Regions from separate parts of the Salicola sp. AFF1 genome, predicted to be linked through region 1. Evidence: predicted binding sites of a transcription regulator. Region 1 holds the regulator's gene; each other region holds the start of a gene.

Region 1 (9,559 bases):
TCGCGGTCAGCTTCTTGTCGATGGACGCCACAAACCGGTTGATCAGCCATAGCCCAATAACCAGTGTGACCAGGGCCAGGAAAACCTGTGGCAGGTAGTTCATGGCCATGCCCGCGGCCATGGAGGTGAGCTGGGAAAGCTGTTCTGCGTCCGGGATCATGGCTTCCATTCAGGCGCTCCTTTTGGCTGCTTGTTCGGTGAGGTATTGAGGCGACGTTTCCAGGGACCACTCAACCAGTTCCTGAAAACCGCCCTGTTTCAGGACACGGCCATCGCGCTGGCTGAGCTGGTAGTCGTACATGGGGTCGTAATAGTCCGTCAGCAGGGTCCGGATCCAGTCACGATGCCGGTCCAGCTCCCCGGTCTGCCACTGTTGCGTCAGGGCTTCCTGCATCACGGTTTCGAGCTGCTGGTGTCGCAGCCCGCCCAGGCGCTTACGGATACGGGCCAGGGCATCGAGCAGGAAACCACGGAAGGCCTCAAAGCCGGATTCTGCCCCGTCGCGGGCCATGAAGGCCTGGCTCATGTCGATGACATAGTCCTCAAGGATGTTCTCAACCCGCGTCTCCTGGCTCTGCTCCAGCACGATCCGGGGCGATTCGCCGAGTCGCCTCTGGAGGGGGCGGGGCAGGACCCGCCGGCCGATCAGGCGCCCTTCGTCTTCAACATGGATGGGGCCGCCCCGGGCATGGGCCTGGTACAGCCTCGCAGCCACCGCGTTCTCGAAGGTGGCCTGGGTGGGCTGGGGCGTTAGCGTGCGCCCGAAGCTGGAGCCGCGGTGCGCGGCCAGTCCTTCCAGGTCCACCGGGTTGGGGAGCTGGTGGAGCAGTCGCGTCTTGCCGGTGCCGGTGCGGCCGGCGACCACCAGCAGCGGCAGCTCCGGGATCCGCCGTTCGATCAGCTCATCCAGCACAAAGCGCCGCAGCGACTTGTAACCGCCCTCGACCCGGGGAATCGTGACTCCGGCCTCCTGCAGCCATTGCTGCACAATCCGTGAGCGCAATCCGCCCCGGGAGCAGTACAGCCGGGCCTGGGGATGATGGTTCACGAAATCCACCCATTGGGCAACGCGCGCCTCACGCACATCACCGCTGACCAGCTGGTGGCCGAGCTCAATGGCCGCGCTCTGGCCGGCCTCCTTATAGCGGATGCCCACCTGTTCGCGTTCAGCGTCGTTCATCAGGGGCAGGTTGTGTGCATCGGGCAGGGTGCTTTCCGCGCACTCCACGGGCGCGCGCACGTCCAGCAGGGGGCGGCCCTCGCGCAGAAGCCCGGCATAGTCATCGGTAAGCGGCAGGTCGGAAGCCACGGTTCTGATCCCGTTATTGCAGTGAATGCACAGTCTAACCCAGCTGCCCGCGCTTTACGCTACCCGGCGGGCCGGCTAGTATGGCGCCGCCATGACACAGGATCATCTTGACACCCTTCTGCGGCGCAGCCTGCCGCGTGCTCGCACCTGCTGGAGCCGGCCCGCCGGCTGTCCCCGTATTGAGCTCTGCCTGTTCGACCCCGCCTGCCTGGAGGGCCCACTCAGTCACGAGGAGGCCCAGTCAGTGGTGGCCGAGCCGGCCTACTGGTCCTTCTGCTGGGCCAGCGGGCAGGTGATGGCGCAGTGGCTTCTGGATAACCCGGAGCGGGTTGCCGGGCGGCGTGTCCTGGATTTCGGGGCCGGTTGCGGAATTGTCGCGATTGCGGCGGCGATGGCGGGAGCGCGTGAGGTCATCGCGGCGGACATTGATCCGGACGCGCTGGCGGCCACAACGCTCAACGCCCAGCACAACGGGGTGACGGTGACCGTGGTTGAGGACTGGCGTGAGGCGGCCCGGGCGGAGGTCCTGTTGGCGGCGGATGTGCTCTATGATCCGGAAAACCGGCCCATGCTCCGGGATTTCCAGTTCGGGGCGGACGCGGTGCTGATGGCCGACTCGCGCCTGCGCCATCTGGGTAATGAGGATTACCGGCTGATCACGACCGTCGAAGGGCGCACCTGGCCGGATCTTAACGAGTTCGAGGAGTTCAATCGGGTACGGCTCTATTGGGCCCCTGGGATTGCAGCGGCTGGTGAGGCATAAAAAAAGGGATGACCGGTAGGCCATCCCTCATAGCTGGCGAAACGCTCTCCGGGGGAAAGCGGTGGGCGTCCTGCCCGGTTACCACCGCCCTGTGGTGATCCTCGGCCTTCCCTGGCCCGCTGGCGTCCGAGCCCGCTTTGTTGTTCGACATCCCTTAAGCATTACATCCTTTTATTCCCTGCTTCCCTTGAGATCCTCTGAAGAAACCATCCGTGTGGTGTCCTTTCCCTGTCGTCCGCTGACAGGAGAAACAATAGCAAGCCAAAAGCAGATGGTGCGCCGGTCAATACCGCTGGAATGACGTTTCTTGACATTGCCTGCAATTAATGCCGTTTTGAATCAGGTTTCTAGGCGTTATTGGGGGCGCTTCTAGGTTGTCGCCGACGTAACAGAACAACAATCTCCTACACTGGTGTAGGAAATCTCTTACACGCGCTATGGCCAAATGCTGACGCAAGAGGACAGCGGGCAGTACCGGCCATTCGGGTCTATAGTGAAGGCATTCCTGAAAACCGATGTCGGAATACCTGTGATGAGTAGACTCAAGGCTCTGGTGGTGGATGATGCCAGCTTCGTCAGGGACCTGGTGAGGCGGACCATGCGCTCCCAGTTCCCGTCCATTGAACTCCATGAAGCAGCGGATGGCCGCAAGGCGCAGACGCTGATGGGGCGTGAACGGTTTGATTTGATCCTGTGTGATTGGGAAATGCCCGAAGTCTCCGGGCTGGAACTGCTGCAGTGGGCACGGGGACACAACCAGTACAGTGGCACCCCCTTTGTGATGGTGACCAGCCGGGGGGACAAGGAGCATGTCGTGGAGGCCATCCGCGAAGGCGTCACCGACTATCTCGGCAAGCCTTTCAGTCCGGAATCCCTGGGCAAGAAGGTCAGGAAGGTGCTCGGCAACCAGCTTGGTGAGCCGGATCCCAGCTCGGGAGGGTCAACGGATGCGTTCCGCCAGTCCGCCGACCTGTTGACCGGAGGCGGGAAGGCGCAGAAAACGCCGAAAGACGCACCGGCTCAGGCCAGTGAGACCCCGGCCGAACCAGCCCAGGCCACGGAAGCCGCGTCCGGAAAGGCGGTGGCGAAACCCCGGGGTAAGGAGCCCACCATGGTGGACCTGCGCTTCTCGGAGGCGGCCTTGAGGGGCGTGCTAAGGGCGGTGACCCTGAATGAGGTGCGGGTGAGCGCCAAAAGCGGTGACCAGTTGCCGGGCATTCTGGAGCAGGCGGTGGTGGATATGGATCTGGGCGAGAAGATGGCGCGCCTGAACGGCTACGTCTACCAGCTGCAGGCCCAGGAAAAGAACCCGGACACCAAGTTCGTCCAGATCGTGGTGCGGTTTGTGGATGACGATCCCCAGAAACTGGCGGATCTGAGCCACTTCATTGCCCGTTTTCAGGGATGATGCGGCTGGCAGGCAGGTGGCACCGGAAGGTGCTGCCGCGTCCCGGGGTGCTGTCGATGGTCAGGTAGCCATCATGGTTGTAGAGGATGTGCTTGACGATCGCCAGGCCCAGCCCGGTGCCCCCGGTTTCCTTGCTGCGGCTGGGGTCGGCGCGGTAGAAGCGTTCCGTGAGCCGGGGGATGTGCTCCGGATCAATGCCTGGCCCGTCGTCCGTAACGCTGAGGGTGATGGTTTCGTCATTGGTGCTGTAATCCACGTAAATGTGGCCGCCGCCCGGGGTGTATTTCACGGCATTGAAGATGATGTTCGAAAAGGCGCTGCGCAGTTGTTCCGCATCGCCGTGGATGCTGCGGTTGTCACTGATGCGCAGCTCGATCTCGTGCCCCTGGTCGCCACTCAGGGCCATGGCGTCCTTCTGGATCTGGCGCAGCAGGTCCGCCGGCACGCATTCCATGTCACTGGTGTTGTGCGCACTGGTTTCCAGCCGTGACAGCAGGAGAAGATCCGTGATCAACGCCTCCATGCGGCTGGCCTGGTGGCGCATGGCCTCCATCGGGCGCTGCCAGCCCGTGGGCATGCGGTCGCTCTGTTCCGCCAGGGTTTCCAGGTACCCGTTGAGCACCGTCAGCGGCGTGCGCATTTCATGGGAGACGTTGCTGACAAAATCCCGCCGCATTTTTTCGAGCTGGTAGAGGCGGGTCACATCCTTGATGGTGATGAGCCGGTCGTCCTCGCCGAAAAGGTTGATTTCAATCTGGAGCCGGGTGCGTGGGCGCGCAGGGGACTCGATTTCCAGGGGCTCCGCGTACGCCTTGGCCTCGAAATAGTTCCGGAACTCCGGGGTGCGGATCAGGTTGTGGATGTATTCCCCCTGGTCGCGCGTGCTGTCGAAACCACAGAGGTGTTCGGCGGCCTGGTTCCACCACTCCATGGAGCCGGCCGCGTCGGTCATGACAACGCCGTCCCGCAGGGCGTTGGTGGATTCCCGGACGCGGTTGATCATGCTCTGGAGCCGGTCCCTCGCGCCCAGGTGGCGTCTCTGGAGACGGTAGATGTCGTCCATCACCTCGCCCCACAGGCCCGGCGCCTCGGGCGGCTCGGCTTCGCGGCTACTGCGCTTGAGCCACAGGTGGAGGCGGGCCAGCTGGCGCAACGTCCACCCCGTGTAGCAGGCCAGCGTCACGGCCAGCAGCAGGGCGGGCCAGCCCAGCAGCCAACCCACCACCAGGGCCGCCAGGAGCAGCAGAGTCAGTCGGCGGAGGTGCTGTTTCAGGCCTGTACTCATCGCGTCCCTGTTGAATCACTGCTGGCGCGCGGAAAAGCGGTAACCGGCACCCCGGACCGTCTGCACGAGCTTGCCGTGTTCCTCGCCCAGGACCTTGCGGAGCCGGCGTATGTGGACGTCCACGGTGCGTTCCTCCACATAGATCCCCGCGCCCCAGACCTGGTCCAGGAGCTGCTCCCGGGTATAGACCCGGTCCGGATGGGTCATGAAGAACTGGAGCAAGCGGTACTCGGTAGGGCCGATATTGACGGGCTCACCGTTGACGCTCACCCAGTGGCCGGCTGGGTCCAGATGGATGCCGCCAATCTCCACCGGTGTGTCCATGCCCGGTGGTGTCGAACGCCGGAGCACGGCCTTGAGACGGGCGACCATCTCCCGGGGAGAGAAGGGTTTGGTGATGTAGTCGTCCGCGCCTACTTCCAGGCCCTGTACCCGGTTATCCTCCTCTGTTTTCGCCGTCAGCATGATGATGGGCACTTCCGCGGTGCCTTCATCGCGCTTGAGGCGCCGGGCCAGGTCAATGCCCGAGGTTCCGGGCAGCATCCAGTCCAGGATGATCAGGTCCGGTCGCTCGTCCACGATCAGGCTGTGCGCCTGACGGGCATCCCCGGCCTCAATGTAGTGATAGCCGGCCATCTCCAGTGCCACCGCGATCATTTCGCGGATGGAGGGCTCGTCATCAACAATCAGGACGGTTTTCTCAGCCATGGAAGTCACGTCTTTCGGTTGGGTTACCACGCCATTACACCGTGCCTGTATGACAGTTTCATGACAGCGCCAGATCCAGTGCAAGCCCCAGGAACACCGCAAACCCGGCCCAGTTGTTGTTCAGGAAGGCCTGGAAGCAGCGCTGTCGGTCCCGCGTTTGGGCCAGCCACTGCTGGTAACCAAAAAGCCCGCCCATGGCAATGACGCCCAGAATGAACAACACGCCCAGCTCGGTCTGCAGTCCAACCAGCAACAGGGTCAGGAGGGCGGTTGCCTGTAGAACGCCCACCGCGGCCCGGTCCATATCCCCGAAAAGCACGGCCGTGGACTTGATGCCGACCTTCAGGTCGTCGTCACGGTCCACCATGGCGTAAAGGGTGTCGTAGGCCACGGTCCAGACCAGGTTGGCGATGTACAGCAGCCAGGCAATGCGGGTGACCTCGCCGGCCTCCGCGGCCCAGGCCATGGGAATGGCCCAGGAGAAGGCCGCCCCCAGAACCACCTGGGGCAGGTGGGTGTAGCGCTTCATGAAGGGGTACACAAACGCCAGTGCCACGCCCCCAAACGACAGCCAGAGCGTCAGCTGGTTGGTGAACAGCACCACCATCAGGAACGACACCAGGCACAGCCCCAGGAACAGGGCGAGGGCTTCGCCCGGGCGCACACGACCAGTGGCGAGGGGGCGTTCACGGGTTCGCTTTACATGGCCGTCGAAATCGCGGTCGGCGTAGTCATTGATGACACAGCCGGCGGCGCGCATGAAAAAAACGCCGAGGGTGAAAACCACCAGGTTGGTCAGGCTCGGGACGCCCTCGGCAGCCAGCCACAGGGCCCACCAGGTGGGCCAGAGCAGCAGCAGGCTGCCAATGGGCCGGTTGATCCGCATCAGTTGTATGAAATCCGGAAGGCGCTCACGCACCCGTGCCAGTGCGGGCTGAAGGCGTGTCGTCGTCATGGTTCCCTGTCCGTTGCGGCTCGTGACTTAGAGTGGCCGGAGGCTGTCCCCGTGGGTTGGGTGGCGGCGCACGGCCTGGTCCCTGAGATCGTCCCACAAAAGGGGCAGGAAGCACTCCGTGACCAGCAGGGTACATCGACCGCGCCGGAAACGCGAGCGCCGCGCCGGGTGTGGGCCGGAAGGCTGGTGCGGGGCCGTCTGGCCACAGGTGAATGCCTCCCGGTGCCAGGGTTGTTGCCCGAAAAGAGCGGACCCCAGGGGGCGGTTGCCGAGGTGACGCAGTCGCTGATTGGCGCCCTTGAGGCAGTGGAGCGGGATCACGGTGCGTGCCTGCACCCACGGCTTACCGTCGCCGAGCAGCCGGACTTCCCGTACCCAGGCCCGCTGGCGGGGCGGCAGCCCGAGTGCCATGGCTTCATCCGGTTGTGGCACCTGGTACCCCTCCCTCAGCACACGCACCCGGAAATCATTGCGTGTGAAGGCGCGCAACAGCCGCGTTAATGAGCCGCGGTGGCGGACCACACGGCGCTGGTGGCGCGGCAGCGAGTGCCAGGGGCGTTCGCGGAAGCCCCGGATGGGCTCCTCCATGGGATTACAGGCCCCGGACCGCGTAGATCCCGGGCGCGTTGCGCCAGTAGCCCTGGTAGTCCATGCCATAGCCGAACAGGTAGCGGTCCGGCGTTTCCAGGCCAATGAAATCCGCCTCGAAGGCCGGCTGGCTCTTGCGCTCGTGGTGCTTTTCCACCAGTGCCAGCGTCCAGACCTGCTCGGCGCCCTCGGTGCGGCAGGCATCGGCCAGTGCGGCCATGGTGTCGCCCTCGTCGAGGATGTCGTCCACAATCAATATGGAGTGCCCGCTCAGCCGCGTCTGCGGGTGGACCTTCCATTCCAGGTCGCCACCGGTGGTATTGCCCCGGTACCGGGAGAGCTGGGCGTAGTCCAGCTGCAGGGGGAAGGTCAGTCGCGGCAGTAGCTGCCCGGCGACCACCAGCCCGCCATTCATGATGCAGAGGATCAATGGGTCGCGGTCACCGATGGCGGTGGTGACCTCACCGGCGAGCCGGTTCAGCGCTTCATTCACCTGGGATTCTGTGTAGATGCAGTCAGACTCGTCGTAGATCTGCTGCATTGCCGCTGTGTTCCGGGACATGACGGGTCGTGCTCTCCACGGCATGGGTGGCTTTAAAAGCCGAAGTATAACGCCACGGCACCGGATTGTCCCGATTCTGACACTGTCGGGTGTAATCCGGAGGAGGTATTTGGTTAGAATGCGCTCCACGTTTTTGTCATTCGTTAAGGAGTAGGCCATGAAAAAGTGGCAGTGCATAGTCTGTGGATTCATCTACGACGAGGCGGAAGGCTGGCCTGAGGATGGCATTGAGCCGGGCACCCGCTGGGAGGATGTGCCCGAGGATTGGACCTGCCCGGACTGTGGTGTGGGCAAGGAAGACTTTGAGATGGTTGAAATCGACTGAGCCCCGCCCATGACCCAGAAACAGTCCCTGCCCATTGTCATCATCGGAACCGGTCTGTCGGGCTATACCCTGGCCCGTGAACTGCGCAAGCTGGATACGGAAACACCGTTGGTGCTGGTCACTGCCGACGATGGCCGCAGCTACTCCAAGCCCATGCTCTCCAACGGCTTCGCCAAGGGCAAGGCCGCGGACGAACTGGCGCAGGCGGATGCCGAGGCGCAGGCTCAAGCGCTTGATGCCCGCATACTGACCCGCACCCATGTTGAGTCCATTGATCCGGAGGCGGGGCGGATCCAGACGGATGCCGGCCCTGTTGATTTTGGTCGCCTGGTCCTGGCCTGGGGCGCGGACCCGATCCGGGTTCCACTGGCAGGGGATGGTCTCGAAGCGCTCCATCAGGTGAACGATCTAACGGACTACGGACGCTTCCGTGAGGCGGCAGCCAACGCTGGTCATGTGGTGATCCTGGGTGCCGGGTTGATTGGCTGTGAGTTCGCCAATGACCTGATCAATGGCGGCTATGACGTGGATGTGATCGCCCCGGATGCCCGGGTACTGCCCGGCCTGCTTCCGGAAGCCGCGTCCGGGGCTGTACGGGCCGGGCTGGAGGCGGCCGGGGTGCGGTTCCATCTGGAACGCAGCGCGGCGGCGGTGCATCGTACCCCCGAAGGGGTCAGCATCACCCTGGATGACGGCCAGGTGATTGAGGCGGATCTCGGTCTGGCCGCGGTGGGACTGAAGCCGCGCACCGAACTGGCACAGGCCGCCGGTCTGGTGTGCGGTCGTGGTATCCAGGTAAACCAGTATCTGGAGACCAGCGCCCCCAGTGTCTATGCCCTGGGCGACTGTGCCGAGGTGTGCGGGCATGTGCTGCCCTACGTCATGCCCCTGATGGCGGCGGCCCGCTCGCTGGCCAAGACGCTCACCGGCGAGCCCACGCCCGTGCACTACGCCAGCATGCCGGTTACGGTGAAAACGCCGGCGTGCCCCGTGGCGGTGTGCCCGCCGCCGGCCGATGCCCAGGGTGAGTGGCATGTAGAGGGCGAGGGTCGCAGCCTGCGGCTCCTTTTCCGCTCGAACGAGGGTGAACTGCTCGGGTTCGCGTTAACCGGCGACTGCGCCACCGAGAAGCAGTCGCTGTCAAAACAGGTGCCGGCGATCCTGCCGGCGTGAGGATGGGAGCCGGAGTGATGGAAGAGGTAACGCGCAAGCTGGTCGGGTTGCTGGACGTGGCACCGCTGGGTGATGACCATTTCAGTGGTGAAAGCGATGATCTTGGTTTTCCCAATGTTTTCGGCGGGCAGGTGCTCGGCCAGGGCCTGATGGCCACCAGCCGTACGGTTGAGGGGCGGCTGGCGCATTCCATGCATGCTTACTTCCTGCGCCCGGGCAATCCGCATCGGGGCATTGATTATGAGGTCCAGCGCGTGCGTGACGGGGGCTCGTTCACCGTCAGGCGCGTCATTGCGCGCCAGGATGAGCGCGAGATCCTGACGGCCATGGTCTCGTTCCAGGCTTCCGAGGAAGGCTTTGAACATCAGCTTGAAGCCCCTTCCGCACCGGAGCCGGAAGGCCTCACCTCCGAGCAGGCGCTGCGTGAGCAGGTGCGGCATCTGATCCCTGAAGAGCGGCGTGAGCAGATGATGAAGGAGCGGG
Region 2 (9,559 bases), on a different contig from region 1:
GTAGTAGAGATCTTCCCGGAAGCGGCCCGCGGCAACGTCCTGCTGTAGATCCCGGTTGGTGGTGGCGATCACGCGCACATCCAGCTGGATGCTGCGCCGGCCGCCCACCCGCTCCACTTCCCGCTCCTGCAGTACCCGAAGGAGCTTGGCCTGAAGACCGACCTCCATCTCCGAAATTTCATCCAGCAGCAGCGTTCCGCCGTTGGCCTGCTCAAACTTGCCCGGAGAGGCCTGGTGGGCCCCGGTAAAGGCCCCCTTCTCATGGCCGAAAAGGATCGCCTCCAGCATGTTCTCGGGAATCGCCGCACAATTGATGGCTACAAAAGGCTGGGAAGCCCGGCTGGACTCATCATGAATGTAACGGGCGAGCACTTCCTTGCCGGTACCACTTTCGCCACAGATGAGCACTGTGGACTCCGTGCCCGCAACCTTCCGGGCAAGCTGAAACATTCGCCGACTGGCCGCATCCTCGGCAATCGCCTTGCTGGTATTGCCGGCCGTGGCACCGCCCAGAATCCGCGCTACGATGTCCGTCAGCACCTGTGGCTCAAAGGGTTTGGCCAAATAGTCCACCGCCCCGGCCTGCATGGCAGAGACCGCTTGCTCAATCCGGCCATAGGCAGTCATCAGCAACACAGGGATGCCCGGATGATGACGCTGGATCTCCGCCAGAAGGGTGATCCCGTCCATCCCGGGCATCTGCACGTCACTGATCACCAGATCCACGGGGCCAGCCGCCAGTTTTTCCAGGGCCTCCTCGCCAGTGGCCGCCTCGCTTACGCGATAGCGCTTAACCTCCAGCGTGGTCACCAGTGCCTCTCGCAGCTCCCCGTCGTCTTCAACAATCAATATCTTCTGTTTCGCCATGACTACCTCTCCGATGAAACCGCGGGATCACTCATTGTGTGGCCCGGCCAACGGCAGCGTCATGATGGCGCTCGTGCCGTTTTGCCCGTCGGATGCCAGCTCAAACCGTCCCTTGTGGGCCTGGGCTACCGCATTGACCACCGCCAGCCCCAGGCCAGTGCCATGGGATTTGGTGGTGACAAACGCCTCCGTTACGCGCTCAGCTTCTTCGGCAGACAGACCCGGCCCGTTATCCTTAAGACAGAAACGGACTTCTCCGCCCTGCTCGAAAACGCTCAGCGCCAGTTCGTCCGCGCCCGCTTCAAGGCTGTTGTTGATCAGGTTCAGGCAGGCGCCAACCAGCGCCTCCCGATTGCAGGCGATGACGCCTTCGGGCAGCTGCTCAGGCACGGTCAGCGTAGCGCGACGCGTCTGGAGCGACGTTTCCGCATTCTGGACGACCGCCTCCACCCACTCACCAATACGCAGCTGCTCTGCCAGCCGGATATCCCCCCGGGCAAAAATCAGCATGTCCCGAACCTGCTGCTCCAGATGTTGCAGGCGTGCCATCAGCTTGCCGGCGCATCGCTCACGCATCGCCGCATCCAGATCCTCTTCGTAGAGATGGCCTGCATAGAGCATGGCCGCCGAAAGCGGCGTCCGGATCTGGTGGGCGAGAGAGGCGACCATGCGGCCCATGGAGGAAAGGCGTTCGGAACGTGCAAGGCGCGACTGCAGCTCACGGGTTTCAGTGAGGTCGGTGAGCAGGATGAGCTGGCCGGGCTCGTTGTCCATGGAACGGATCTCGATGTTCACCCGGCGACCGTCGTTAAGGGAGACCTCATGGCCATCATCACGCCGCGGCGCAAAAGCCCTCTGGATAACATCCACCCAACGCTCGCCTTCGAGGGGCTCATCCAGCAGCTCCACGGCGGCCGGGTTGCACTGGCTGATGACGCCCTGGCTGTCCAGAACCACGACACCAGCGGGCAACACATCCAGCAGGGTCGAAAGCCTGTTGGCGACCTTCTCACGCTCTTCCAGCTCATCACGACGACGCCGCTCTTCGCTGCTGAGGCGTCCCGCCAGTTCATTGACCCGTTCCTCCAGAGTCCGGTAGGAATCCGTGATCTGGCGTGACATCTGATTGAACAGGTCAAGCGCCTCATCCACCGGACCAGTCTCGGGCTCCTGGCGGGCACCGAAGAGAGAGGTCACCTTGTCGTTGGCATCCGCGGCCGCATTGTCAGCGGCCGCGGCCTCGTTGCGCTCGGATGTCTGCTGGCTCATGGGAGTCTCCCGTACCGACGCCACGCCCCATGCGCGGCTTCCCGTTCAGTTCAGGGAGACCTCTGCAGATTTCATGCCACCGTTAATTTTTCCTTTATAAATCGGCAGATAAAAAACATCCGGTCACACGGAAGCCAATTTTTTGTCACGGCTTCAGGACTCGGAATCCTCTCTGAGCCCGTACTTGCGAACTTTCTCGACCAGCGTGGTGCGGCGGATCCGGAGCTTTTCGGCCGCCCGGGCGACCACCCCGTCTGTCTCGTTCAGCGCCTGCTCGATCAGGGTCTTCTCCAGGTTCGAGAGATAATCCTTCAGGTCCAGGCCGTTGACCGGCAACAGCGCTGGAGCATCCAGGTTGGTCAACCCTTCAATGCCTGAAGGCATACCGGAATCCTCGGTTTCACGGGATTCATCGAAGTCATCGACATAGCGGAACTTGCGGGGCAGCTCCTGCACCCCCACCACACCGTAGGGATGCATGATCGCCAACCGCTCCACCAGGTTCGCCAACTCCCGGACATTGCCAGGCCAGTCATGACGGCACAGGCTCATGATGGCCGCGGAGTTGAGCCGGATGGAACCGCGCTTCTCCTTTTCCATCCGCGAGATGAGTTCATTGATCAGCAACGGAATGTCCTCCACGCGTTCACGCAACGAGGGCATCTCCAGCGGGAAGACATTGAGCCGGTAGTAGAGATCTTCACGGAACTCGCCGTTGTCGATCATGGTTTCAAGATTCTTATGGGTGGCGGCAATCACGCGCACGTCGGTGCTTATGGTGCGGTTGCCGCCCACCCGCTCGTAGGTGCGCTCCTGAAGCACGCGCAGGATCTTCACCTGCATGCTCAACGGCATGTCCCCAATCTCATCGAGAAACAGGGTGCCCCCCTCGGCAAGCTCGAAGCGCCCGGCGCGGGAACTGATTGCGCCTGTAAAGGCGCCTTTCTCGTGACCGAAAAGTTCACTCTCCAGCAGTTCACCGGGAATGGCACCGCAATTGACGGGAACAAAGGGCTTGTCCCGGCGTGGTGAATGGTAGTGAAGGTTGCGCGCCACCACCTCTTTGCCAGTGCCAGACTCACCCGTAATCAAGACACTGACTTCCTTATCCGCGACCTGCGACATGAGCTGGCGCACATGCTGGATCCGGCGACTCGTGCCAACCAGGCTGCGGAAAAGCTGTACCTCCCGCTGCTGCGCCCGCTGGCCGTTGCGGGCATACTGCTCCCGGTACACCTGGGCCCGATAGAGCGAATCCACGAACTTGGTGTAGTTCGGCGGCCACGCGATACGCGCGATCACCCGGGATTCGGCCTCATCGCTGAGCCCTTCCAGACCGTGCTCGCCAATCTGCAGAAAGGGCACCCCCTCCTGACGTTGCGCCATCTCATTGAGATGCGCCACCGCCGCCTCGCTCTCACCATCCACAATCACCGCACCCAGATGATCCGTCTGCTCCAGGGGATCAACCCACTGGTCGGGGTCGGCGGCGTAGACCTCCTCCCCGATGAATTCCAGGATCATGCGGAGGTCGTGTCGACGCTGTTCATCGTCCACGACGAGAAATACAACGGCAGTCTCGGACATCGAATCGGCAGCCTCGGGGGTTCAGGCGTTAATAACAGCTCCATGAACGTGTCGTCATGGGATTGTCACGTATTTAAGACGCTGAGGCCGCTTGAGTCAATTTAATGACGGTGTTTTTATCAAACCCGCTCCCAAATGGTTACTGATTGTCCAGATAGGCCCTGGCCGCCTTCTGCGTCCGATTGGTTGAACGCAGCGCTTCGGCCGCTTCGTCGCGCTCTTCCTCGGACCCCTGACGGGCCTGATCGTAAAGCGCCTCAAGACGCTGGATCGCCTCCCTGACCCGTTCATGACCGAGTTGGTCCGCTTCCGCCACTGCCTCACTCACACACTGGCGAACCTCGTCATCAATCTCCGCCAGTGACGCCCAATCCTGGGCTGCTACCAGTGATTCCACCTGACTGACGATTGCTTCAAGTGCTGCCATCCCACCTTGCCTCCAATAACGTGACCCACTTGGCCCCAGAATAGCCTGTTTCCTTTGAAAATGGGCCGGAATGCCATTAATGTCGAACCCGTCACCCTGTCTTCCCGAAAAACACGCGACCGTAAACGACCATGCAAGATCAGCAGAATGATGCCTACATTGCCATTGCCCGAGCCTGCCTCAAAGCCATCAACCAGGCAGCCGACGACGGGCGTGACCGCGCCGAACAGATCCAGATGGTCTACCAGGCCATCGACGATGCCTTCCAGGCGCAGCTTGAGCCCTACCAACAGCAACTGCGTGATTACCGCAACGTTATCCAGCGTATCGCCAGCGGCAACCTTAACGCCCAGCAGATGATCGAACTGGCAGACGCCGCCGTTGCGGACAGTAGCGAACGCGATCAGGATGATCCCCTGCACTGACACGGAGCCCCGATATGACCACTCGCCCCAACCTGCGACCGGCCTCCCTGCTGGCACGCTTAGCCCTCGGCGCCACGTTGAGCCTCACAGTGTTTTGCGCCAATGCCGACGTTGCCCAACAACTGACGCCACAGACCGGGCCCGACGCCTCAGCCCAATACCGTTACCTGACGCTGGACAACGGCCTTGGGGCACTGCTTGTGTCCGACCCGCGCGCCGACAAGGCCGCCGCCGCGCTGGATGTCCACGTGGGAGCCGGGGCCGACCCCGAAGATCGGCCGGGGCTGGCGCATTTCACCGAGCACATGCTGTTTCTCGGCACTGAAACCTATCCAGACCCTGGCGAATACAAGTCCTTCATCAACAGTCACGGCGGCTCACACAACGCCTACACCAGCGCCCTCGATACCAACTACTTCTTCAATGTTGAACCGGAGTTCCTGGAACCGGCACTGGACCGTTTCTCAGAGCAGTTCCGAGTGCCAACCTTTGCCGCGGAATTGATCGACCGTGAACGCAACGCCGTGAGCTCTGAGTTTTCCGCGCACCAGCGCAGCGACGGGCGCCGCTTCTGGTCAGCCCTCAAGCAGACGTTCCCCAAGGGCCATCCCTTGGACCGATTCACCGTGGGCAACCTGAACACGCTCTCCAATGACAAGGGCAAGCTGCGCGATGACACCGTCGCCTTCTACGAACAGCACTATTCCGCCAACCTGATGGAACTGGTGGTCATTGGCCCGCAACCGCTGGATAAACTGCAACCGCTTGTGGAACCGCGTTTCTCACCCGTGGCAAACCGTGGCCACAACGCACCGCGCTATACCCAGCCATTTCTGGACAGCGATCAGCTGCCGCGACTGTTGGAGGTGGACGCGATCCGGGACACACGCCGCCTGCAGCTGACGTTCCCCATACCCTCAACGGAAGATGACTACCGGAATAAGCCACTTTCCTACCTGGCCCACCTCATTGGCCATGAAGGATCAGGCAGCCTGCACGCGGTATTGAAAGACGCCGGGCTTGTCGACAAGCTCTCCGCGGGCCAGAGCATGGACACTGGCGATCAGGCCATGATGAACATCAGCATGTCGCTAACGCCAGAAGGGCGTGAGCACTGGCGGGACGTGGTGCGCCTGACTTTTGACTACCTGGACCTGATCCGTAACCACGGCATCCGTGAAGTGTACTTTCAGGAACAGCAGCAGCTCAACGACATCGCGTTGCGCTTCCGCGAACGGGGCAAGCCGATCCGTGAGGCGAGCACACTCGCCAGTCGCCTGCACCGGGTGGACCCGGAGGACGCGGTAATCGCCCCCTGGCTCTATGAAACCTATGAACCATCGGTTTACCGCGAGCTGTTGACGCACCTTCAGCCGGATAACGTCCTGGTTTCGGTACAGGCGCCGATGGATGAAACAGACAGCTTGCCGACAACGCCCTATTACGAGACCCCCTACCGACTAACCGAGCTTCATGCGGAAGGACTCATCGGCAACAGCAAGCAGACCAAGCACCTGGAACTGCCAACGCCGAACCCCTTCATCCCCGAAGATCTATCCCTGGTGGCTGGCGAAGACATGCCCCAACCCAGGGCCATGGGCAACGACACTCTCGAGCTCTGGTATGCACGCGACACCCGGTTCGAGGCGCCACGCGCCAACGTCTACCTGTCTCTGCGTTCACCTGCGGCAACCGGCTCGCCACGCAACGTTGTGCTAACCCGCCTTCTAGCGGAAACCGTCAAGGACGAACTTAATGCCCTGACCTACCCGGCCAAGGTGGCGGGCCTTAATTATCGCGTCTATAGCCATCTCCGGGGCATTACCGTCAGGATCAGCGGTTACAGCGACAAGCTGCCGCGCCTCATGGGCAATGTACTGGAACAGCTGCGCCACCCCGACCTGAAAACGGAACACGTCCGCACCCGGCTACAGCAGCTCCGTGATGACCTTGCCAATGCAGCGGAACGCCGCCCCTATGAGATCGCGTCAAGCCGGATCCAGGAGGCGCTTCTGGACAACGTATACCCCCACGCCAGCCGGCTTGAGGCCGCCCAATCGCTCACGCCGAAAGACCTGCAAGCCCACACCGACACGTTCTATCAGGCTCTCGACCCCGTAATGCTGGTGCACGGCAACATGACAAGGGCCGCGGCACTCAATATCCGTTCGCGCGTCTCAAGCCTCATCATGAATGACTTGGCATCCGTCGAGGTCCCCAGGCCGCAGGTTCACCGCTTGGCTCGGGACGAACAGACAATGGACGTCAGTGTGCGCCACACCGACCAAGGCTATCTACGCTACATCCAGGGGAACAGCAAGGACTATGCGACCCGGGCGCAGTTCCGGCTGCTCGCCCAACTGCTGTCCGCCCCATTCTACGAAAGGCTGCGTACGAACCAACAGATGGGCTATATCGTCAAGGGAACGTACTACCCGGTGATGGACACACCAGGCATCGGGTTCATTGTTCAATCACCAAAGAACAGCTTTGAGAGCATCAATAAAAGCGTCACCACCTTCCTGAAGAAGCAGGAAAAGCGGCTTGCCGGGCTGGACGCAGAAACGCTGCAACGTGAAAAACAGGCCGTCATAAGCCGCCTGGAGCAGGACGATACCCGTCTGAGCGAAGTCGCTGACCGCTACTGGCAGGAAATTGACCGCCGCAATCACGACTTCGACCAACGCGAACAGCTTATCGAAGCCGTGAGCGCCATCGATCACCAGGCACTGATGGCAACCTTCCGGGAAGCAGTGTTGAACCAGCCTAGATCCCTGGTGATCAACGCCCGTCAGGATGTTCCCAAAGACGCTGAATCACTCCAGGAGCCGGCATTCGACGGCTCGTTCCGGAGTACGCTTACAGAGACGGAATAAGCGACTCGCCATAGAACTGGAGATCCTGCAACAGCAACTGGTCCCGCCGGCTCAGGGAGGGGTCGGCCATACGCTGCTGCAGGTCCTCAAAGAATCCCGGAAGACTACGCCAACCATCGCCCGGCTCCATGAGCCGCTGGTGCCGGAAGCGCTCCCAGCGCTCCTGTTCGTCAGCGCTGAGACTCTGCGGGTAGTTACGCGCACGGTACCGAAAAAACAACTCCGGCAAGCGTGGATCCTCAAAATCCGGCTCCAGTTCCCCCAACAGCCCAGGCGGTGTATCCAGAACCTCCTGTAGACGCCGGCGATCCGAATCACCGATGAACCCGCCCGAATACAGCGCCTCATCCGGATCCCGAACGCCCCCTTCCGGGCTTTCTCCATAGACCCGTTGGAGCCGCTCTGCCAACCCTTCCATTCGCCTCAGTGCATCAAGGTTCGCTCGGAGTTTCTCACGATCAAGCCCGAAACGTTCAAGCCGTTCTTGGGGCAATTCCTTGAGCATAGCGGCCGGCGCCACCACCGGGCAGGTGTTAGCGCGAATCTCCTTCAGCGCGGGTCTGGGTTCGTCTCCTTCCGACCGTTGGTCCGAAGGCTTGAACAGCCGTTCCCGGAGCGCATCCGCCGATACCCCCTCCAGCATACGCGGGTCCTGGCGCAGATCGAATACAATCACCGAGTTGCGGTTAACCGGATGCGCCGCCACCGGCGCCACCAATGCGCAGCAGCCCTGCTCGGAAGGATACATGGCGGATATATGGAGCACGGGCTTGATGTTGCCGGTGTCCAGCATCGACAGCACAGACCGTTTATCCCGATGCCGTAATACATAGTCAAAGAGCTTGGGCTGGCGGTCGCGGATCAGGCGGGCCACCTCAATGGTCGCGTAAACATCCGCCATGGCATCGTGGGCCGCACCATGCTCAATACCGTTGGCGGCGGTCAGATCCTCCAGCCGAAACGAAGGCCGACCGTCCTCATGCGTGGGCCACTCAATCCCCTCGGGCCGGACCGCATGGGCAAGCCGCACCATATCAATAATGTCCCAGCGCGAGTTACCGTTCTTCCATTCACGGGCATAGGGGTCGCGGAGGTTGCGGTACAGGGTGTGCCGGGTTACTTCATCATCGAAGCGTAGACTATTGTAGCCAACGGCACAGGTCCCGGGTTCCAGGAATAGATCATTGATCCTCTGGATGAATTCCGCTTCCGGAAGGCCGTCATTCAGGCAATCCTGGGGGGTTATGCCCGTCACCATGGTTGCCACGGGATCCGGCACATAGTCTTCCGCCGGGCGTGCGTAGAGCGTGACGGGCTCCCCAATAATATTCAGGTCCGGATCCGTTCGAACGCCCGCGAACTGCGCGGGCCGGTCATGTACTGGATCCGCACCAAAAGTCTCGTAGTCGTGCCAGAAAAAGGATTGCAAACCGGTTTCTCCTGCTCAGCGCGGCAGCCGGTCAGGATAACACCGTAGCATGCAGGAGCCGAATGGCGGACTCAGAACAGTCCCTCACCCCGATCAATGTATTCTGTGCGCTTACGGGAAGACACGACGTCTTGCGTAAGCTTCTGGAGCTTTACCCGCATCGCGGTTGGCACATTCATGAACACCCCCGCGTCGGCCTGAACCGAGCCATTCGCGTCGGGCGTTTGCCATTCGAGTGGCTTATCCTGAAAGGAAATGAAGAAATTATTGGTGAAATCAGCATTACCATTAGCATTGCGATCACCAATCTCGAGGGTCTCGAACGCACTCAGCGCCGCACAGTCCTCGCCGCCACTACTGCAGTCCGCGGAATCCGCCAAACCGTAATGAGTCGCCCGCTGGTTGTTGGCGGTACCATCCGACTGCAGCAGTTGTCCCTGTTGGACATTACCACTGTCGTCCTCCAGCTCAATGCCGAGACGCCCAGTCAAGGTGCTGATATCCCCGGACAGCGTTCCCCTGGCTTCGATGAAGCCAAAACGGAACCCAACGACATCGCCATCGTTTTCGGCCAGTTCCAGGTAGGGGTCACGACCGATGAAAGGAACAATGTCATCCTCGGAATAGTCATTGCCGTCAAATTGCTGGCCATCCTGGCGAGCAATGTGGCCAAAGGAAA
Region 3 (9,559 bases), on a different contig from region 1:
ATCTGGAGAAGCTCATCTCCGGTGAGTGGACCGGCACCATGTGCCTGACCGAGCCCCAGTGCGGGACAGACCTGGGCCTGATCCGGACCAAGGCCCAGCCGGACGCCGACGGCAGCTACCGCGTCAGCGGCACCAAAATCTGGATCACAGGCGGCGAACACGACCTGACGGACAATATCATGCACCTGGTGCTGGCCAAGCTGCCCGATGCGCCCGCCGGCACCAAAGGCATTTCCCTCTTTGTGGTCCCCAAGATCATCCCCGAAACAGGCGAGCGCAACAGCATTGTCTGCGGCGGTCTGGAGCACAAGATGGGCATCAAGGGCTCGGCCACCTGCGTCATGAACATGGACGAGGCGCGTGGCTGGCTCGTGGGTGAGCCCCATGACGGCATGCGCCAGATGTTCACCATGATGAATGAGGCGCGCCTGATGGTGGGCATGCAAGGGCTTGGCCTGGCGGAAGCGGCCTACCAGGTGAGCCTTGGCTTTGCCAGGGAGCGGCTCCAGAGCCGTTCGCTGGCCGGCCCGAAGAACCCGGATGAGGCAGCAGACCCCATCATTGTGCACCCGGACGTGCGCCGCATGCTGATGCGCCAGAAGGTGCTCAACGAGGGCATGCGCGCCATGGCGCTCTACGCCGGACACCAGCTCGACCTTTCCAAGGCTCACCCGGACCCGGAAACCCGCCAGAGCGCCGATGACATCGTCCAGCTCCTGACGCCGGTGGTTAAGGCGTTCCTTACCGATGAAGGCTTCGCCAACGCCAACACCGGGCTGCAGGTACTTGGTGGCTCCGGCTTCACCCAGGACTGGCCGATTGAGCAGTATGTACGCGATGGTCGTATTGCCCGCATTTACGAGGGCACCAACGGGATCCAGGCAATGGACCTGGTGGGGCGCAAGCTCAGCCTGCATAAAGGCCGCCTGGTACAGAGCCTGTTCGCGGACATAACCAACTACCTGAAAGCGCACCCGGATTGCGCCCACCGCGACCAGCTCAAGGCAGCTCTTTCAACGCTCGAACAGGCCGTGACCTGGCTGAATGACAATGCCAGGCAGGATCCGGAGCAGGCGGGTGCCGCGGCCACCCCCTTCCTGCGTCTGACAGGGCTGACCGTAATCGCCTACATGTGGGTACGCATGGCCGAGGCAGCCCGCCAGGCACAGGCCAACGGCGAGGGCAACCAGGACTTCAACGACGCCAAGCAGGTATCCGCGCGCTTCTTCTTCGACAAGCTTCTACCGGAGAAGGATGCCTTGCTGGCGGACATCAGGGACGGCAAGGACAGCCTCATGGCCCTTAACGACGACCAGTGGGCGCTCTGAGTCGAGCACAGCACTACGGCTGGACTGAGGCCGGGCCCCCGCGCCCGGCCGTTTTGTGTTCCTACCCCGCCTGGCGTAAACTTCCGCCATGCGGGCATTTGTGATGAGACTACCGATACTGGTCGCGTGCGGGCTGCTTGCCGCACCAGCGGCGGCGCATCCCCACAAGGACGACACTCCCGAAGCGACGACCGGATCCAGCTCGATTCCCCGTGAGCGCATGCTGGGAGATTCCAGCATTTTCCAGCCGCACCGGCGCAACTACCTGCTCCCATCACCTCGGCCAGCACCCCCAACCAGGTCCCACGGACACCAGCGCACCCACCGCGCCCTCATGATGAGACACTCGAAAAAGAAGAAGCGAAGTTCCAGCTCAGCTTCCGGCTGCCACTGCTGACCGGCGTGCTCGATGGCCCCAACCGGCTGTGGTTCGGCTACACCCAGCTTGCGTTCTGGCAGCTGTACAACACGGACGAATCCTCGCCGTTCCGGGAGATCAACTTTGAACCGGAAATCTTCCTGACCCACCAGTTGGGCTGGGCGTTCGGCCCCGGCTCACTGGAGATCATCTCGATCGGCTTCAACCACGAATCCAATGGCCGCGAGGAGCCGTTTTCACGCAGCTGGAACCGGCTTAAAGGGGGGCTGGTCTACAGCACCGACAACTGGACCTTCGCACTGGAGCCCTGGTATCGCCTGAAGCCCACGGCGTCGGAAGACGATAATCCGGACATTGAGTGCTATCTCGGCTACGGGGAACTTAACGCCATCTACAACCCGGCAGGCACCCACGCCCTGGGAATCACACTGATGAATAACCTGCGGGGCCACAACAACCGGACCTCAGTGGCAGTGAACTGGTCCTTCCCCATCAGTAGCTCCATCAAGGCCCATGTCCAGTATTACAACGGTTACGGGGAGTCGCTCATCGACTACAACGAGCGCACACACCGTATCGGTCTGGGCTTTTCCCTCAATGACTGGCTGTAATGGAAAAAGGGGCAGGCGGACGCCTGCCCCTGGAAGGGGCTTCCGGCCAGCCGAGGAGCCTGGCCGGTAACCGGCCGCACCACAGTGCACGGGCAAACCCGCTCTTCCCTGACCCTGCACCAAGATGCTGATCACACTTTACCCACAGCAATCCATGATGGAAAATGATTATTACTATTTGATCTGTGAGTTTCGTTCATGATTCAGCGTCACCATCTGGAAATTCTCCTGGCCCTGAACGAAAAAGGCACGCTTGGCGAAGCCGCCAACCACCTCTGCCTGACCCAATCAGCTCTCTCCCACGCCATGCACAAACTGGAGGAGCAAAGCGGTTCGCGCCTTTGGGCCAAACAGGGGCGGCGCCTGCAGCTGACCCAGGCGGGCCAGTACCTGCTGGAACTGGGCCAGCAGCTGCTGCCACGCCTGCAGGAGGCGGACGCCACGCTGCGCGCCTTCGGAGAGGGCCGGCGTGGCCGGCTGCGCATTGGCATGGAATGCCATCCCTGCTACGAGTGGCTGCTCACCGTTGTCCAGCCCTATCTCCAGCGGTGGCCCGATGTGGACCTGGATGTGATCCAGAAATTCCGCTTCAACGGCCTGGAAGCACTGACCCAGCACCGGATCGATGTGCTGATTACCAGTGACCCGGTTTTCAGCCATGAACTCTGCCATACACCGGTTTTCGATTATGAGCTGATGCTCGTGGCCGCCTCGCAGAACCCGCTCGCCAAAGGCGGCACCGTTACCCCCGAACGCCTGAGCCAAGCCCGGCTGATCCACTTTCCGGTGGCCCGGGAGCGGCTGGACGTCTTCACCCACTTCCTCTCGCCCGCCGGCCTTGAGCCGGCCCACCAACAGGAAGTGGAAGCCATGGAGATCATGCTCCAGCTCGTGGCGGCCAATCGCGGCGTCTGCACCCTTCCGGACTGGCTGGCCGAGCGCTATCGCGACAGCCACCCCATCACCACGCGCCGCCTTGGCGAGGAAGGCGTCCACAAGACCCTTTACCTGGTCTATCGCCAGGACGACGCCAGCATCGACTACCTGGCGGATTTCGTCGGTTATGGCCAGTAAACACCAAGCTTGGCCAGCGTGAAGCCTGTCAGTCCCCTTTAAGCCTGGCATCCAGGCCCGGAACCAGGATTTCAGCCATGGCGCCCATGAACTGGCGACGCAGGAAACGTTCCGTTTCCTGCTGGATGGCTTTCTGCTGCTCCGGATGCTCAATGTAGTCCATGCCCCGGAACAACATGAACCGGACCACGGTCCGGGCAATGTCCAGAACCGTGGTGCGGCTGACCTGCGGTACCAGTTCCCGCTCGGTGACGTCATCCGCCATTTCGCTTGCCGCCTCTTCCAGCTGCCGTGCCAGCGCCTGCCTCAGCACCAGGGACGGGCCATGGAGTTCACGAACCGCGACCATAACCACCGCGGGATTGGTGCGGAAGTATTCATAGACGAAATACACCGAATCATGGGCGGCCTGGTCTGATGTGGCCGCTGCCGTGCGCAAACGCCGGACCTGGCGCTTGACCTCGGAGGCAATGCACTCCAGCACGAAAAGGCCGAAATCATCCAGGTCCGAGAAGTGGCGGTAGAAGGTATTGGGGTTGAGACCCGCCTCACGGGCCAGCTCCCGGATCCCCAGCGAACTGATGCTCCGGCTGCTGGTCACCAGGCGCAATGACGCCTGGAGCAGTTTCATCTTCCCTTCTGGGATGGACTGGGTACCGGGTCCGATCATCGCCTTCATGTCCGCTGGTTGCGTCGGGTTCCCGGGCCCCTTCGGACGTGCTTCATGCACCACCTACCAGGTCAGCCCGGACCATCATCCCCCCGCCCTGAGTGCTCGCAGGCGGGAGTGACTTGATAGTTTACCAACCTCAACACCCCCAGCGAATGGGAATACGCATTCCAATACTGGGGAAAGCCGCGGCAGCGGACTCCGGATCAGATAGCGATTTCCCCACCATCATCACGGGTAATAACAACGGTGGCCGACCGGGGCCGACTGGAGCCATCGCCCGTATCCGTGGCATCCAGACTGGCATTCGGCCAGCTGCCGCTTGGGTGCTGCACGTTGATGAACAACGAACGGGCATCAGGCGTGATCACAACCCCGGTAATCTCACAGCCCTCCGGGCCCACGAGGAAGCGCTTCAGTTGCACCTCCTCGGCGGACTTGCCCACATAGGTGGTCACGGTCTGAGGCTGGAAGCCATCCTGTGTTGAAGTCACCTGGCGCGCTTCGCCATCGCCAACCCGACCGGGAATGGCCGCCAGCATCTGGTCGTTGGTTTTCTCGGAAAGCGCGCTGTCGTCCGTCTGGATCCAGGCGATCCCCCTTGGATCGATCAGCATGCCATCCGGGCTCGAGAACTCACTCTCCGACGACAGCTGCGAAAGATTGATGTTATCCGTATTCAGCGTTTCATCGGAACCGAACAGGAAGATGTCCCACTCGAACCGGTCGCCTCCCCGGGTTCCCAGCTCACTCCAGCGGATGATATGACCACTGGGGTTGCCCTCGTCCTTGTCGGGCGAGCCCGGGTCGCGGTAGAAACGTGGGTTGGCGGGATCCACCTGGGTTACGTTTTCCAGGCCCTGGTCATTGATTTCATTGTTGGTCAGGGTGAAATACACCTCTCCGGTCCGGGGATGAATGGTGCCCCATTCCGGACGGTCCATACGGGTGGCGCCCACGGCATCCGCTGCCAGCCGGGTCCGCAGCAGCACGTCCGCCTGGGTACCGAACTCGGAGGCGCTGCCCCCATTGGCCTGCACATTCGCCGGTGTCAGCGCCAACCATTCGCCCGTGCCGTCCTCCTTGAAGCGGGCGGCGTAGAGCGTGCCCTTGTTCAGGTACTTGTCGCCAGCCGCCAATCCACGACCGGCATCCGCGGGATCCCAGGGCTCGTCACTGACGAACTTATAGATGTACTCACCACGGGCGTCGTCACCGGAGTAGACCACAATCGGCTTGCCCGCCTCGGCGGGTGCGAAAGAGGCGGTTTCATGGGAGAAACGTCCCAATGCCGTGCGCGCACGCGGTGGTTGGCCGGGGCGGAATGGATCCGCCTCAATGACATAGCCGAACAGGTTTGGCTCATTGCGGAAATCGTCCAGCGGGCTGTTGCCATTGGCGCTGATATCAAACCGCTTGTAGAGGTCCCCCCCGCCTTCAACGGTGTCCCATTCCCGGTACGACCAGCCTGATGAGTCATTGCGGATCCCGTAGCGGGCCAACAGGGCGTTGTCGGATGCGGTTCGCACGCTTTCATCATTGCCCCGCGCGAAATAGGCGTACCAGTTTTCCTCACACGTTACCGCCGTGCCCCAGGGCGTCTTGCCCGTAGCGCAGTTATTCAGGGTGCCGAAGCGGCGCTTGCCATCCGGCGAAGCTTTGGTCCGGGTGCGTTCATGGCCCGCCACCGGCCCTTCCATCTCCATCTCGGTAAACGCGGTGAGACGACGGTTGAAGATCGAATCCTGGTTCACCGACCACTGGCCATTGCGGCGCTGGACCTCCAGGCACGAGACGCCATGGGCGTTCATTTCCCGGTCCACCTCCGTTTTCGGCCGGCTGCCGCCATTCTCCCCGGCCCCGGTACTGCCATTGTCGTGAAGCAGGTCCGCAACAATGTTTTCGTGGTTCAGCCACAGGATCATGCGGTCCGAGCGTTCCGGATCATGATTACCCGCATCACTGACACCAAAGGCACTCATGCCGTCATGCTGGTCGCCAGAGCGCTTGTCAAAGTCCGTGTTGGTGCCGTCGTTGCGATACGCCGCTACGCCGGGAAACAGGGCATCGCCGGTGGCGTAGAGCACTGCGGCGCTGTAGCCGGCGGGCACTACCACACGATCCGCCATGGAACGCCCGACCGGCTCAAAATTGAGACTGCTGGCCGCCGCCGGAGGTTGCCCCGGCTCTTTGCCCGGTTGCTCCGCTGCCGAACTGTCATCATCCCAGCAACCAGCCAGGCCCATGGAGGCCAGTGTCCCCACCGCTGCCATGGACGCACTGCCTCTCAGCATGCTGCGACGGGAAAAACGCGACTGCGTGACGGCACCCAGTGTCTCATTGTTACTCGGATTACTGTCCTCAACGTCATGCTGACCCATGATTGCTCCTTCATCCATCCTCTATGACTGGTTATCGGCGGACTCGCTCACGAGACGCCCTGATCCAGGCACAGGCTAGCCAGGGCACATGACAAAGGCGTGACGCTTGCATGGCATTCTGATGACAGCAAGATCCGGCGTTCCACACCACGAGACGCAGCTCGAGGCTCGATCATCACCAGACAGGCCACTGGTTATCCGGGGTTGTCCGGCCTTAGAATACGGCCTCCACAGACCCAGCAGACAGGCCAGCCGGATCATCATGCCCACCTCCTACGATGTCATCATCATCGGCGCCGGCGCCGCCGGGCTCATGTGCGCCGCCACGGCCGGCTACCGCGGCCGCCGGGTGCTGGTGATCGAGCACGCCCGCCGACCCGGGCGCAAGATCCTCATGTCCGGGGGCGGGCGATGCAATTTCACCAACCTCAACAGCACCCCGGCGAACTTCCTCTCCGACAACCCCGGTTTCTGCATCTCCGCGCTGAAACGCTACACGCCGGAACACTTTCTGGAGCTGGTGGAGCGCCACGGCATTGAGCACGAGGAAAAGGCCGCGGGCCAGCTGTTCTGCCGGGATTCCAGCCGGGAAATCGTGGATCTGTTGATGACCGAAGCCGACTGGGCGGGGGTTGAGGTCATGACCCGCACGAGCGTGGACAGCGTCTCGACGAACCCGGGCGGCTACAGCGTGAGCACCCCTTGCGGCGACTACAACTGCGAGAGCCTCGTGGTGGCCTGTGGCGGGTTGTCCATCCCCACCATGGGCGCAACGGGGCTGGGGTATGACCTGGCCCGCCAGTTCGGGCTCAACCTCATACCGACACGGGCGGGACTGGTGCCCTTCACCCTGGACCCCGGACTGAAGGAGCAATTGGCCCCCCTGGCGGGCATCAGCTGTCCGGTGGCGGTCTCATGCAACGGTGAGCGCTTTCAGGAGCCCATGCTTGTCACCCACAAGGGGCTGAGCGGCCCCGCCATGCTGCAGATCTCCAGCTTCTGGGAGCCCGGAGACGCGCTCGCCATCGACCTGCTGCCGGAGCAGGATGCGGCCCAGTGGCTGGCTGACCAACGCCAGGACCATCCCAACCGCTACCCCGCGCGGGCGCTGGGTGAAGCGTTGCCCCGGCGGTTCGCCCAGGCCTTTGCAACGCTTCAGGGCTGGGAGGAACCCCTTCAGCACTTCAGCAAGGCCGAATTGAGCGCCGCATCGGAAACCCTGAACGGCTGGCGCCTGACACCAGCGGGAACCGAGGGGTACCGGACCGCGGAAGTCACGCTCGGTGGCGTTGATACCCGGGAACTGTCCTCGAAAACCATGGAGGTTCATGATCAGCCCGGCCTGTTCTTCATCGGCGAGGTCGTGGACGTGACCGGTCATCTTGGCGGCCACAATTTCCAATGGGCCTGGGCCTCCGGCGTTGCCGCGGGCCAGGCTGTCTAGGAGCAACGCATGCTGATTCTTTCCCTTGTCACCCTCCTCTGGGCCTTTTCATTCAGCCTCATCGGGGTCTATCTCGCCGGGAATGTCGACAACGACTTCGCCGTACTCACCCGGGTTCTCTGTGGCGCCCTGGTCTTTCTGCCGTTGCTGCGCTGGCGGGATGTGCCGGTCGGCTTCCAGTTGCGGCTGACGCTGATCGGCGCCAGCCAGTTCGGCGTCACCTACCTGCTGCTGTACCGCTCGTTCGCGTTTCTCACCGTGCCCGAGGTCCTTCTTTTTACCGTCTTCACACCGATCTACATCACGCTGCTGGACGATGCCCTCCACCGCCGCTTCGCGCCGGTGGCCCTTCTGGCCGCCGCTCTGGCAACACTCGGGGCGGGCATCATCCGTTACGATGGGCTCAGTGGCTCCTACATTGTGGGCTTTCTGATACTTCAGGGCGCCAACCTCACCTTCGCCGCCGGGCAGGTGGGCTACCGGCGCCTGTATGAACGCTACTCCCCCCAGGCCCCAGCCTGGCGCCTGTTCGGCTATTTCTTCCTGGGCGCGCTCCTGGTGGCGCTGCCCTCTTTCCTGATTTTTGGCGACCGCTCCATGCTCCCGGCCACGCCCTGGCAATGGCTGGTCCTGGGCTGGCTGGGCTTTGCCGCCTCGGGAGCCGGGCTTTTCCTGTGGAACCAGGGAGCGCGCAAGGTGGATGCCGGCACCCTGGCCGTCATGAACAACGCCCTGGTACCCGCCGGCCTGCTGGTCAACCTGTTGATCTGGAACCGTGATGCGGACCTTCTGGGCCTGGCCCTGGGCGGCGGCCTGATTGCGCTGTCGTTATGGCTCAACCACGCTTGGCGAAGGGAACCGAGGGAGGCCCGGGCGTGACCACCGAGACGGACGCTCCGACGCGAATCCACACCCTTCAGACCCCGGATGACCGGCAGCTTGTCGGTATCGAAGCCGGTGCCCGTGAGGGCGTGCCCGTGGTCTACGCCCACGGCATGCCGGGTTCGGCCCTGGAAGCCCTGTTTTTCCATGAACAGGCCCTGATAGCCGGTTACCGGGTTCTCGCACTGGACCGCCCCGGGATCCGCAATTCCAGCTACCAGCCGGAGAGGACGCTTCTGGACTATCCCGATGACCTGAGACTGTTCCTGGACCACCTCGGGATTGGTGACTGCATCCACATGGGCTGGTCCAGTGGCGGCTCACGGACCCTGGCGGCCGCCCATGAACACCCCGGGCGCGTCAGGCTTGCCGTGCTGCTTTCCAGCTACACCCATTTTGAGGAAATGGCCGGTGCGCGCCGCCTGCTGCTGAGCACCCTCTGGCCCGGCCCTGTCATTGCTGCCATCAGTACGGCACTGTTCCGGGGACTGGTCACCCTCATCACCCGCATTGCCCAGCGCCGGCCTGACTTCTTCATGGCACGGGCGCGCAGCCTGTTCAGCGACGCGGATCACGCCATACTGGGGGATCCAGGCCAGGTCCGGCGCTTCCGCGCAGACCAGCTGGCCTGCCTGAACTCAGGCCCCCGCGCCATCGCCACCGACCTGCTTACGGAAATGGGCGATTGGGGGTTCCGGCTGGGCGATGTCGCCACACGGACCCTGATCTACCAGGGCGCGGAAGACCAGCTGCTGCCCCCGGCCTATGCCCACCACCTTGCCGCCACGTT

Evidence for each region. The regulator PhoB, encoded in region 1, activates phosphate uptake and scavenging genes when phosphate is short. The targets are predictions, from matches to a motif close to TGTCATANNNNTGTCANA.
Region 2: the regulator PhoB is predicted to act here: its motif matches at 3,776-3,793, upstream of AC1RQI_RS11445 (sigma-54 dependent transcriptional regulator).
Region 3: the regulator PhoB is predicted to act here: its motif matches at 6,553-6,570, upstream of AC1RQI_RS08015 (PhoX family protein).

What each region holds. Positions count from the first base shown of each region.
Region 1 covers NZ_JBXAYL010000023.1:27,940-37,498, forward strand. Annotated here, with positions in the region: gene AC1RQI_RS13630 (mechanosensitive ion channel family protein) at 1-169, opposite strand, end outside; gene mnmH (tRNA 2-selenouridine(34) synthase MnmH) at 170-1,309, opposite strand; gene AC1RQI_RS13640 (class I SAM-dependent methyltransferase) at 1,401-2,072, shown strand; gene AC1RQI_RS13645 (response regulator) at 2,605-3,480, shown strand; gene phoR (phosphate regulon sensor histidine kinase PhoR) at 3,458-4,765, opposite strand; gene phoB (phosphate regulon transcriptional regulator PhoB) at 4,781-5,473, opposite strand; gene ubiA (4-hydroxybenzoate octaprenyltransferase) at 5,532-6,428, opposite strand; gene AC1RQI_RS13665 (chorismate--pyruvate lyase family protein) at 6,456-7,016, opposite strand; gene AC1RQI_RS13670 (hypoxanthine-guanine phosphoribosyltransferase) at 7,021-7,578, opposite strand; gene AC1RQI_RS13675 (rubredoxin) at 7,736-7,903, shown strand; gene AC1RQI_RS13680 (NAD(P)/FAD-dependent oxidoreductase) at 7,913-9,076, shown strand; gene AC1RQI_RS13685 (acyl-CoA thioesterase) at 9,094-9,559, shown strand, end outside.
Region 2 covers NZ_JBXAYL010000016.1:489-10,047, reverse strand. Annotated here, with positions in the region: gene AC1RQI_RS11455 (sigma-54-dependent transcriptional regulator) at 1-867, opposite strand, end outside; gene AC1RQI_RS11450 (sensor histidine kinase) at 895-2,136, opposite strand; gene AC1RQI_RS11445 (sigma-54 dependent transcriptional regulator) at 2,290-3,723, opposite strand; gene AC1RQI_RS11440 (hypothetical protein) at 3,863-4,150, opposite strand; gene AC1RQI_RS11435 (hypothetical protein) at 4,282-4,575, shown strand; gene AC1RQI_RS11430 (insulinase family protein) at 4,590-7,451, shown strand; gene sbcB (exodeoxyribonuclease I) at 7,435-8,880, opposite strand; gene AC1RQI_RS11420 (DUF6160 family protein) at 8,952-9,559, opposite strand, start outside.
Region 3 covers NZ_JBXAYL010000009.1:61,532-71,090, forward strand. Annotated here, with positions in the region: gene AC1RQI_RS07995 (acyl-CoA dehydrogenase C-terminal domain-containing protein) at 1-1,328, shown strand, start outside; gene AC1RQI_RS08000 (phospholipase A) at 1,602-2,318, shown strand; gene AC1RQI_RS08005 (LysR family transcriptional regulator) at 2,517-3,392, shown strand; gene AC1RQI_RS08010 (TetR family transcriptional regulator) at 3,421-4,023, opposite strand; gene AC1RQI_RS08015 (PhoX family protein) at 4,269-6,443, opposite strand; gene AC1RQI_RS08020 (BaiN/RdsA family NAD(P)/FAD-dependent oxidoreductase) at 6,706-7,887, shown strand; gene AC1RQI_RS08025 (EamA family transporter) at 7,897-8,766, shown strand; gene AC1RQI_RS08030 (alpha/beta fold hydrolase) at 8,763-9,559, shown strand, end outside.